DNA from 4 places in the Bradyrhizobium sp. USDA 326 genome. Region 1 is predicted to be linked to each of the others. Evidence: predicted binding sites of a transcription regulator. Region 1 holds the regulator's gene; each other region holds the start of a gene.

Region 1 (2,198 bases):
ATCTTCACGTCGCCGAGCGACCGGCGCACGCAGGATTACATCACCGGCCGGTTCGGCTGAGGAGACGGAACATGGGTTCTGAACATACCGCAAAGGCTTTCGACACCGACCTGCAGGAGCTCACCCGCCTGGTCGCCGAGATGGGCGGGATCGCCGAGCGCATGATCGTCGATTCCGTCGACGCGCTGATCCGCCGCGACGTCACGCTCGGTCAGCGCGTCGTCACCACCGACGCCGAGCTCGACATGCTGCAGAAGCGCATCGAGGAGCGCGCCGTGCTCACCATCGCCCGCCGCCAGCCGATGGCCGTTGATCTGCGCGAGATCGTCGGCGCCATGCGCGTCGCGACCGATCTCGAGCGCATCGGCGATCTCGCCAAGAACATGGGCAAGCGCGTCGCAGCGCTGGAGACGGATTTCCATCCGCTGAAACTGTTCCGCGGCCTGGAGCACATGACCGACCTCGTGCAGCAGCAGGTCAAGTCGGTGCTGGACGCCTATGCCGCGCACGATCTGCCGGCGGCGATGGCGGTGTGGAAAGGCGACGAGGAAGTCGACGCCATCTGCACCTCGCTGTTCCGCGAACTCCTGACCTACATGATGGAGGATCCGCGCAACATCTCGTTCTGCATCCATTTGATGTTCTGTGCCAAGAACATCGAGCGGATCGGTGACCACGCCACCAACATCGCCGAGACCGTGTTCTACATGATCGAAGGCCAGGCGATCACCGACAAGCGGCCGAAGGGCGACATGACGACCTTCGCCACGACGGTGCCGAATACCTAAGGAGCGACGACAACATGGGCGCACGCATCATGGTGGTTGAGGACGAGGAAGCTCTCACCGAGCTTCTCCGCTACAACCTCGAAGGCGACGGCTATGACGTCGAGACGGTGATGCGCGGCGATGACGCCGACACCCGCCTCAAGGAGCACATTCCCGATCTGATCGTGCTCGACTGGATGCTGCCGGGCCTGTCGGGCATCGAGCTATGCCGGCGGCTGCGCACCCGTCCCGAAACCAAGCAGCTGCCGATCATCATGCTCACCGCGCGCGGCGAGGAGAGCGAGCGGGTGCGGGGACTTGCGACCGGTGCCGACGATTACATCGTCAAGCCGTTCTCGGTGCCGGAGCTGCTCGCGCGCGTGAAGGGTCTGCTCAGGCGCGCCAGCCCCGAGCGGCTCGCCACCGTGCTCGCCTACGGCGACATCGAGCTCGATCGCGACAAGCGCCGCGTGGCGCGCTCGGGCCGGCCGATCGATCTCGGCCCGACCGAATATCGCCTGCTGGAGTTCTTCCTGGAGCATCCCGGCCGCGTGTTCTCGCGCGAGCAGCTGCTCGACAGCGTCTGGGGCCGCGACATCTACATCGACGAGCGCACTGTCGACGTCCACATCGGCCGCCTGCGCAAGCTGCTCAATCTCGGCCGTGAGCAGGATCCGATCCGCACCGTCCGTGGCGCCGGCTATGCGCTGGACGATCGGTTCGCGAAGGCGGAGCAGACGTAAAGCTCTGAACTAGCGAGCCGCGGCAACAATCTTGGTCGTCACCCCGGGGCGCGCGTAGCGTGAGCCCGGGATCCATAATCACAGGGCTTTGTTTGGCGAAGACTCGGAGTGACCATCTCGCGCAATCACTGCGCCCTGTGGTTATTGATCCCCCGCCTCCGCGGGGACGACACCGAGTAAGCCGAGCCGTCAGCGTGTGACGGCTGCAGTCAGCTAAATCCGCAAACTCACCGCGTGCCCGGCTTCGCCGGTGCGCGCCGCCGATCCGCTGCAGGCTGATACGCCACGCGCGAATGCTGGGCGCAGTAGGGCAGGCCCGAGAGCGCCTTGCCGCCGCAGAAGAAGAAATCCGGGCTGGAGGGATCGCCGACCGGCCAGTGGCACGTCGCCTCGTTCAATTCCAGCAGCGACAGCCGCTGGCTCATCGGCACCACGTTGTCGTAGGTGACGGGTTCGGCCTCCACCTCGACCTCGAAGGCCTGCGCCAGTGCGGTGTTGCCGCGGGCGACGGGGCGGGTCACCCGCATCATGTGCTGCGCAGGCCGGGCCTTGCGCGGCCGGGGCGCTGCCGATGAAGGGCTCTTGGCGCGGCCGGACAAGCCGAGCCGGTGCACCTTGCCGATCACGGCATTGCGGGTCACATTGCCGAGCTCCGCCGCGATCTGGCTGGCCGAAAGTCCGGCCTCCC
Region 2 (2,198 bases), 940 kb from region 1:
CAAGCACGCGCTGTACCGCTACTGCGCCGAGCGCGGCATCCCCCACAAGAATTGCGGCAAGCTGATCGTCGCGACCAATGCGAAGGAAACCGAGAAGCTGCAATCGATCAAGGCGCATGCCGAGGCCAATGGCGTGCTCGACATGCAGCTGCTCGCGGGCGAGGCCGCGCGGGCGCTGGAGCCGGCGCTCGCCTGCGATGCTGCGCTGCTGTCACCGTCAACGGGCATCATCGACAGCCACGCCTACATGCTTTCGCTGCGCGGCGAGGCCGAGGATGCCGGTGCGGCCTTCGCGTTTCACACCCCGCTGATCCGCGCCAAGGCGACTGCCGGCGTCATCGAGGTCGAGGCCGGCGGCGAGGCGCCGATGACGCTGCAATGCAGCCTCCTTGTCAACGCCGCGGGGCTGTCGGCGACGAATGTCGCGCGCAACATCGACGGCATGCCGCTGGACCGGATTCCCCCGGCCTATCTCGCCAAGGGAAATTACTTCAGCTGCAACGCCAAGGCGCCGTTCTCGCGCCTGATCTATCCGGTGCCCGAGCCGGGCGGGCTAGGTGTCCATCTGACGCTGGACATGGCAGGGCAGGCACGTTTCGGGCCCGACGTCGAATGGATCGAGACGATCAACTACGAGGTCGATCCTTCACGCGCCGAGCGCTTCTATCCGGCGATCCGCAAATACTGGCCGACGCTGCCCGATGGCGCGCTGATGCCGAGCTATTCGGGCATCCGCCCGAAGATCGTGCCGCCGGCCGTGGCCACACAGGACTTCTTGATGCAGGGCCCGCGCGATCACGGCGTTGCAGGCCTGATCAATCTGTTCGGTATCGAATCCCCGGGATTGACGTCGTCGCTCGCGATCGCCGATCACGTCGCCGAGCTCGCGGACATCCAGAACGCTATCGAGCGAGGTGAATAGCGGTTCGCGTCGAGAAACGACGTCCCGGCAGAGCTGGCGCCAGGCAAACATCTTGCGCCATCTTGCAGCAGGGATGAGCACGAACGCTCTCATCCCTGCGTAAGGATGTGATCAACTCTACGGTGTTACGGGGGTGGTTAGTGGAGCGTGTCGCCGTGCTTCAGACGCTCGATCTGGTCCTTGACCATCAACTTCCGGCGCTTCAACTCAACAATTTGCAGGTCGTCTGTTGAAAGGTGCACGAGAGCTTCATGCAATTCGCTTTCGAGAAGTTTGTGCTTCCGCTCCAATTCAACAAGATGTGCCTGAATTGTCATTCGAAACCTCCTCGGTAGGTTGAACCTTAGGATTCGATCCGGACAAGCAAGTCTACATCACCGATTCGTCCTGTCGATGGGTATCCGTCGTCGCAGTGTCATTTTTGAAAGTTCATATGTAACGAAGCGTGACTAAGGGAACCGCGCGCGAAAGATCCATGATATCAATGCGCCTGCGCAACGCCGCGTCCGCCTGCAGAAATATGTTGCGGGAGACCGGCGCGCGAGGATCGCAGATCGCTTGCGATCGCGCGGCGCAAGGACGATAATTTCCACAAGGCATCCACAGCCTTTAATCTCACGCTTATCGGTTTTCGGCCACCGCAGACATGACCAATGAAGACGAGCGTGAGCTCGAAGCCGAGCTCACCCGGTTGCAGCAGGAACACCGAGATCTGGACGCCGCGATCGATGCACTGCATCAATCGCCCGCCCCCGACCTATTGCGGTTACAGCGGTTGAAGAAGCGCAAGCTCTTGTTGCGTGATCGCATCGCGTTCATCGAAGACCAGATTACCCCCGACATCATCGCCTGATCCGTGAGCCGGCCTGCGCCGCGGCTCGCCCACATGAATCCGCTTGACTCAAATAGAACAAAAGAGGAACATTCCGGAGCGCCCAATTCTCCGAAAACGCCAATGCTCACCGCACGAGGACAACGCAGATGTCGGCAACGCCCCTTCTCGACAACAGCCATTATGAACAGGCTTGCGATCAGGCGATCGCGATGTGCGACGGCAATCTGCGCAGCACCATCAAGGCGCTGATCATGGCCAATGAATATCTGGAAGCCGAGCTGGAGGAATTGCAGGCGGCGATTTCCGCCGGCTGCATTCCTGAGACCTCGCGCAGCAAGATGCGGAGCAAGAGCAGCGCCGCCTGATTTTCAAAACTGGAGCAACGCCATGTCGGATGTGACCTACTACGTTGCAATGCCCTTCTTGATCGACGCCGACGGC
Region 3 (2,198 bases), 400 kb from region 1:
ATCGCGGCGACCGGCTCGCCCGAGAGCGGTCCGATGCGGATCGGCGTGCCCTTGGTCGACATCACCACCGGACTTTATGCCGCGATCGGCATCCTGATGGCGCTGTCGGAGCGGCAGCGCTCCGGCAAGGGCCAGTTCCTGGAAACGACCCTGTACGAGACCGGTCTTGCCATCATGCATCCGCACACCGCGAACTATTTCATGCATGGCAAGCCGCCTGGTCTCACCGGCAACGAGCACCCCAACCTCGTGCCCTACGCGATCTTCCCGACCAAGACCGACGACATCTTCATCGGCGTCGGCAATGACGGCACCTTCCGCAAGCTGGCCAAGGAGATCGGCAAGCCCGAGCTCGGCACCGACCCGCGCTTTGCCCGCAACAAGGACCGCATCGCCAATCGCGAGCTGCTGCGCGCCGAGCTTGCCGCGGTGTTCAGCCAGCACGAGGCCGAGCCGCTGTGCAATCGCCTGCTCGCGGCAGGACTGCCCGCTGGCCCGGTGCAGAAGATCGACCAGGCGTTGACCAACCCGCACACGCTCTACCGCGGCGATATTATCGAGAAGGACTGGTACAAGGGCGTGGCGTCACCGATCCGGCTCGATCGCTCAAAGCCGAGCCTGCGCCGTCTGCCGCCGAAATTCAGCCAGCACGCGGCGGAGGTGCTCGGCGAGTTCGGCTACTCCAAGGCCGAGATCGACGCGATGGTCCAGAAGGGCACGGTCTGCGGCCCCGAGCGCAAGCGCTGAGATAAGACACAGATCGAGCGGCAGCGCCCAGGTGCGCTCCCTCCCCGCTTGCGGGAGAGGGCTGGGGAGAGGGTGTCTCCGCAATGGGACTACCCCCAAGGGGAGAAAGCCCTCACCCGCGCCTTCGGCGCGACCTCTCCCGCATCCGCCTTCGCCAAGGCTTCGGTGGACAAGAGCGGCGGAGGTTAAGAGAGCCCGGAGCTGCGTCCATTCCGCCCAACGTCATTCGGCGCTGACGGCGCTCACCTTCCCACATTCACCCATGCCGCACTGCGGCGCGCGTACGCCTGTGCAGCGCGAACGGCTGCGGCTGTCGCTGCGTATTCGCCTATTTGACGGCTTCCCTTTTCCAGCGCTTGCCGCTTTCGTTTCGGCCGCTTACACAGTCATGTGAACGTCATATGGCGCTGCTAGCGCAAGCGCTTCTTTAGTGACGGGCAAGGGAGGATTCTTGATGGCTCTTCGACATTTTGGTGCGGCTGCCGCATTTGCACTCACGGTCGGCTTGTCGGCTTCGCCGGCGCTGGCCGTGACCGAGATCCAGTGGTGGCACGCGATGACCGGCGCCAACAACGACGTCATCGTCAAGCTCGCCAACGACTTCAACGCCGCGCAGAGCGACTACAAGGTGATCCCGACCTACAAGGGCAACTACGCCGACACGATGAACGCCGGCATCGCGGCGTTCCGCGCCGGCAACGCCCCGCACATCATGCAGGTGTTCGAGGTCGGCACCGCCACCATGATGGCCGCGACCGGCGCCGTGAAGCCGGTCTACAAGCTGATGGCCGAGACCGGCGAGAAGTTCGACCCCAAGGCCTATCTGCCCGCGATCACCGGCTACTATTCGACCTCGAAGGGCGAGATGCTGTCCTTCCCCTTCAACTCGTCGTCGACCGTGATGTGGGTCAACCTCGACGAGCTGAAGAAGGCGAATGTCACGATCCCGAAGACCTGGCCTGAAGTGTTCGACGCCGCCAAGAAGCTGCACGACAACGGCCATCCCACCTGCGGCTTCTCCAACTCCTGGGTCACCTGGGTCAATCTCGAGCAGCTCTCCGCCTGGCACAACGTGCCGCTGGCCAGCAAGGCCAACGGCCTCGACGGCTTCGACACCGTGCTGCAGTTCAACGGACCGCTCCAGGTCAAGCACCTCGAGAAGCTGGTCGAGCTCCAGAAGGACAAGACCTACGATTATGCCGGCCGCACCAACACCGGCGAAGGCCGCTTCACGTCAGGCGAATGCCCACTCTACCTGACCTCGTCGGCCTTCTTCGGTAACGTCAAGGCGCAGGCCAAGTTCAACTTCACCGCGGTGCCGATGCCCTATTATCCCGACGTGAAGGGCGCGCCGCAGAACTCGATCATCGGCGGCGCTTCGCTCTGGGTGATGGGCGGCAAGCCGGCCGACGACTACAAGGGCGTCGCGAAATTCCTTTCCTTCCTGTCGG
Region 4 (2,198 bases), 2.0 Mb from region 1:
GCGTCCGAACCACACCGTTAACTTGCGGGTGCCAGGCGTCGGTCGCGACCAGGATGCGCATCATGCGGCTCTTGTCATGCAGCTCTTGTCATGCAGCTCTTGCCGCGACCTGCGGGACGGCTGCCGGCCTTTGCAAATGATCCGCCCAGGTGATGATCTCGAAATGGCCGTCGTCATGCTCGACCAGGGCCGTGCAGCTCTCGACCCAGTCGCCGCAATTCATGTAGCGGATGCCGGCCTCGTCGCGGATCACGGCGTAGTGGATGTGGCCGCAGATCACGCCGTCGGCATCGTGGCGCCGCGCCTCGGCGGCGAGCGCCTGCTCGAACGCGCCGATATAGTTGACGGCGTTCTTGACCTTCTGCTTGGCCCATTGCGACAGCGACCAGTAGGGCACGCCGAACAGGCGGCGGAAGAAGTTGACGAGGCGATTCATCTGGATCGCGAAGTCGTAGGCCTTGTCGCCGAGATGGGCGAGCCAGCGCGCGTTCTGCACCACGAGATCGAAGATGTCGCCGTGGATGACGAGATAGCGCTTGCCGTCGGTGCCGGTGTGAACTGTGTTCTCGACGACGTCGATGCCGCCGAAATGCGTGCCGTAATAGTTGCGCAGGAACTCGTCGTGATTGCCGGGGATGTAGATGATCTTGGCGCCCTTGCGCGCCTTGCGCAACAGCTTCTGGACGAGGTCGTTGTGCGATTGCGGCCAGTGCCAGCTCGATTTCAGCGCCCAGCCGTCGACGATGTCGCCGACGAGATAGATCGTGTCGGCATCGTGGTAGCGCAGGAAGTCGAGCAGGAGATCGGCTTGAGAACCGCGGGCTCCGAGATGAACGTCGGAGATGAACAAGGTGCGAAAGCGCCGCTCCGGGCTCTCGTCGCTCACAGCGTAACTTCCCATGCGCCAGCCTGTAACAATGTCCCGTGACAGGGGGATGACCGATTGAACCTTGAGGCACCTCAGCTACGAATCAAACTTCGCCTCGCCCTCCCCGCGAATATCAGTCGCATGCGACAATCAGGCGACATGGCGCCGCAGGGGGGCTCAAATACGGATTGCCGCTGGCAACCCAGGAGGTCGGTGCGCTCCTCCCCCGCATGCGGGGGAGGGTTGGGGAGAGGGTGTTTCCCCGGTGGGATTCGCCATGAGGAGAAAGCCCTCACCCGTCGCGCGGGATGATGCTTCGCATCGCTCGGACGCGCCGACCTCTCCCGCAAGCGGGAGAGGTGAACGAGCCCGTGTCAGTAGAACCTGTGGAAATGATGGATCGGCCCATGGCCGTGGCCGACGCTGAAACGGTCGGCGGCGGCGATCGCGGCGCTGATCCAGGCCTTGGCATTGCGCACGGCGTTTTCCAGGTTCTCGCCCCTGGCCAGTCCCGCCGCGATCGCCGAGGACAGTGAGCAGCCGGTGCCATGGGTGTTGCGGGTGGCGATGCGCGGCGCCGCGAGCGCGATCCTGCTGTCCGCATCGACCAGATAGTCGATGCTCTCGGCACCCTCGCCGTGCCCGCCCTTGACCAGGACGGCGCCGCAGCCGAGCGCCAGCAGGCGGCGCCCCTGGCTTTCGATCTCGGCCTCGCTTGCCGCGACCGGCTCGTCGAGCAGAGCCGCGGCCTCCGGCAGGTTCGGCGTGATCACGGCGGCCAGCGGTATCAGCCTGGTGCGCAGGGCGTCGACGGCCTCAGAGGCCAGCAGGCGGTCGCCGGAGGTCGCGACCATGACGGGATCGAGCACGACGTGCCGGGGCGACCAGCGCGAGAGCGCGGTCGCGATGGCATCGATGCTGGCGGCCTGGGCCACCATGCCGATCTTCACCGCGCCGATGTCCAGGTCGGAGAACACCGCGTCGATCTGCTCGGCGACGAACCCGGCGGGCACCGCGTGGATGCCGGTGACGCCGCGCGTGTTCTGCGCCGTCAGCGCCGTGATCACGGAGGCGCCGTAGACGCCGAGCGCGGCAAAGGTCTTCAGGTCCGCCTGGATGCCCGCGCCGCCGCTCGAATCGGAGCCGGCGATGGTGAGTGCGACCGGGGTCGTCATGACGATTTTCCGCGTTTTCGAGCCATGTGCCGTCTTAGCAAGCTCGCGCCGAACCCAGCAAGTTCGCTTGCTAAATCCGGCCGGTTTTGGCCTATTAGCCGGAAGAATACGCTTTCGGAGTGCCCGCGATGGTTCCTTTCTTCGTCCAGATCAAA

The links. Region 1 encodes PhoB, which activates phosphate uptake and scavenging genes when phosphate is short. Its sites were predicted from a motif close to TGTCATNNANCTGTCAT; they were not measured.
Region 2: ABIG06_RS05625 (YdcH family protein) is a predicted target of PhoB. The motif match lies at 1,325-1,341, and genes of this name have one in related genera.
Region 3: ugpB (sn-glycerol-3-phosphate ABC transporter substrate-binding protein UgpB) is a predicted target of PhoB. The motif match lies at 1,132-1,148, and genes of this name have one in related genera.
Region 4: ABIG06_RS00375 (UDP-2,3-diacylglucosamine diphosphatase) is a predicted target of PhoB. The motif match lies at 925-941, and genes of this name have one in related genera.

Annotation. Positions count from the first base shown of each region.
Region 1 covers NZ_JBMGQA010000001.1:2,111,045-2,113,242, reverse strand. The annotation lists gene pstB (phosphate ABC transporter ATP-binding protein PstB) at 1-60, shown strand, start outside; gene phoU (phosphate signaling complex protein PhoU) at 72-788, shown strand; gene phoB (phosphate regulon transcriptional regulator PhoB) at 803-1,510, shown strand; gene ABIG06_RS10145 (GcrA family cell cycle regulator) at 1,738-2,198, opposite strand, start outside.
Region 2 covers NZ_JBMGQA010000001.1:1,173,513-1,175,710, forward strand. The annotation lists gene ABIG06_RS05620 (NAD(P)/FAD-dependent oxidoreductase) at 1-922, shown strand, start outside; gene ABIG06_RS05625 (YdcH family protein) at 1,060-1,239, opposite strand; gene ABIG06_RS05630 (YdcH family protein) at 1,569-1,775, shown strand; gene ABIG06_RS05635 (hypothetical protein) at 1,904-2,122, shown strand; gene ABIG06_RS05640 (hypothetical protein) at 2,145-2,198, shown strand, end outside.
Region 3 covers NZ_JBMGQA010000001.1:2,508,445-2,510,642, forward strand. The annotation lists gene ABIG06_RS11950 (CaiB/BaiF CoA transferase family protein) at 1-747, shown strand, start outside; gene ugpB (sn-glycerol-3-phosphate ABC transporter substrate-binding protein UgpB) at 1,202-2,198, shown strand, end outside.
Region 4 covers NZ_JBMGQA010000001.1:88,059-90,256, forward strand. The annotation lists gene ABIG06_RS00370 (glycosyltransferase family 4 protein) at 1-61, opposite strand, end outside; gene ABIG06_RS00375 (UDP-2,3-diacylglucosamine diphosphatase) at 89-901, opposite strand; gene thiD (bifunctional hydroxymethylpyrimidine kinase/phosphomethylpyrimidine kinase) at 1,243-2,043, opposite strand; gene ABIG06_RS00385 (Lrp/AsnC ligand binding domain-containing protein) at 2,172-2,198, shown strand, end outside.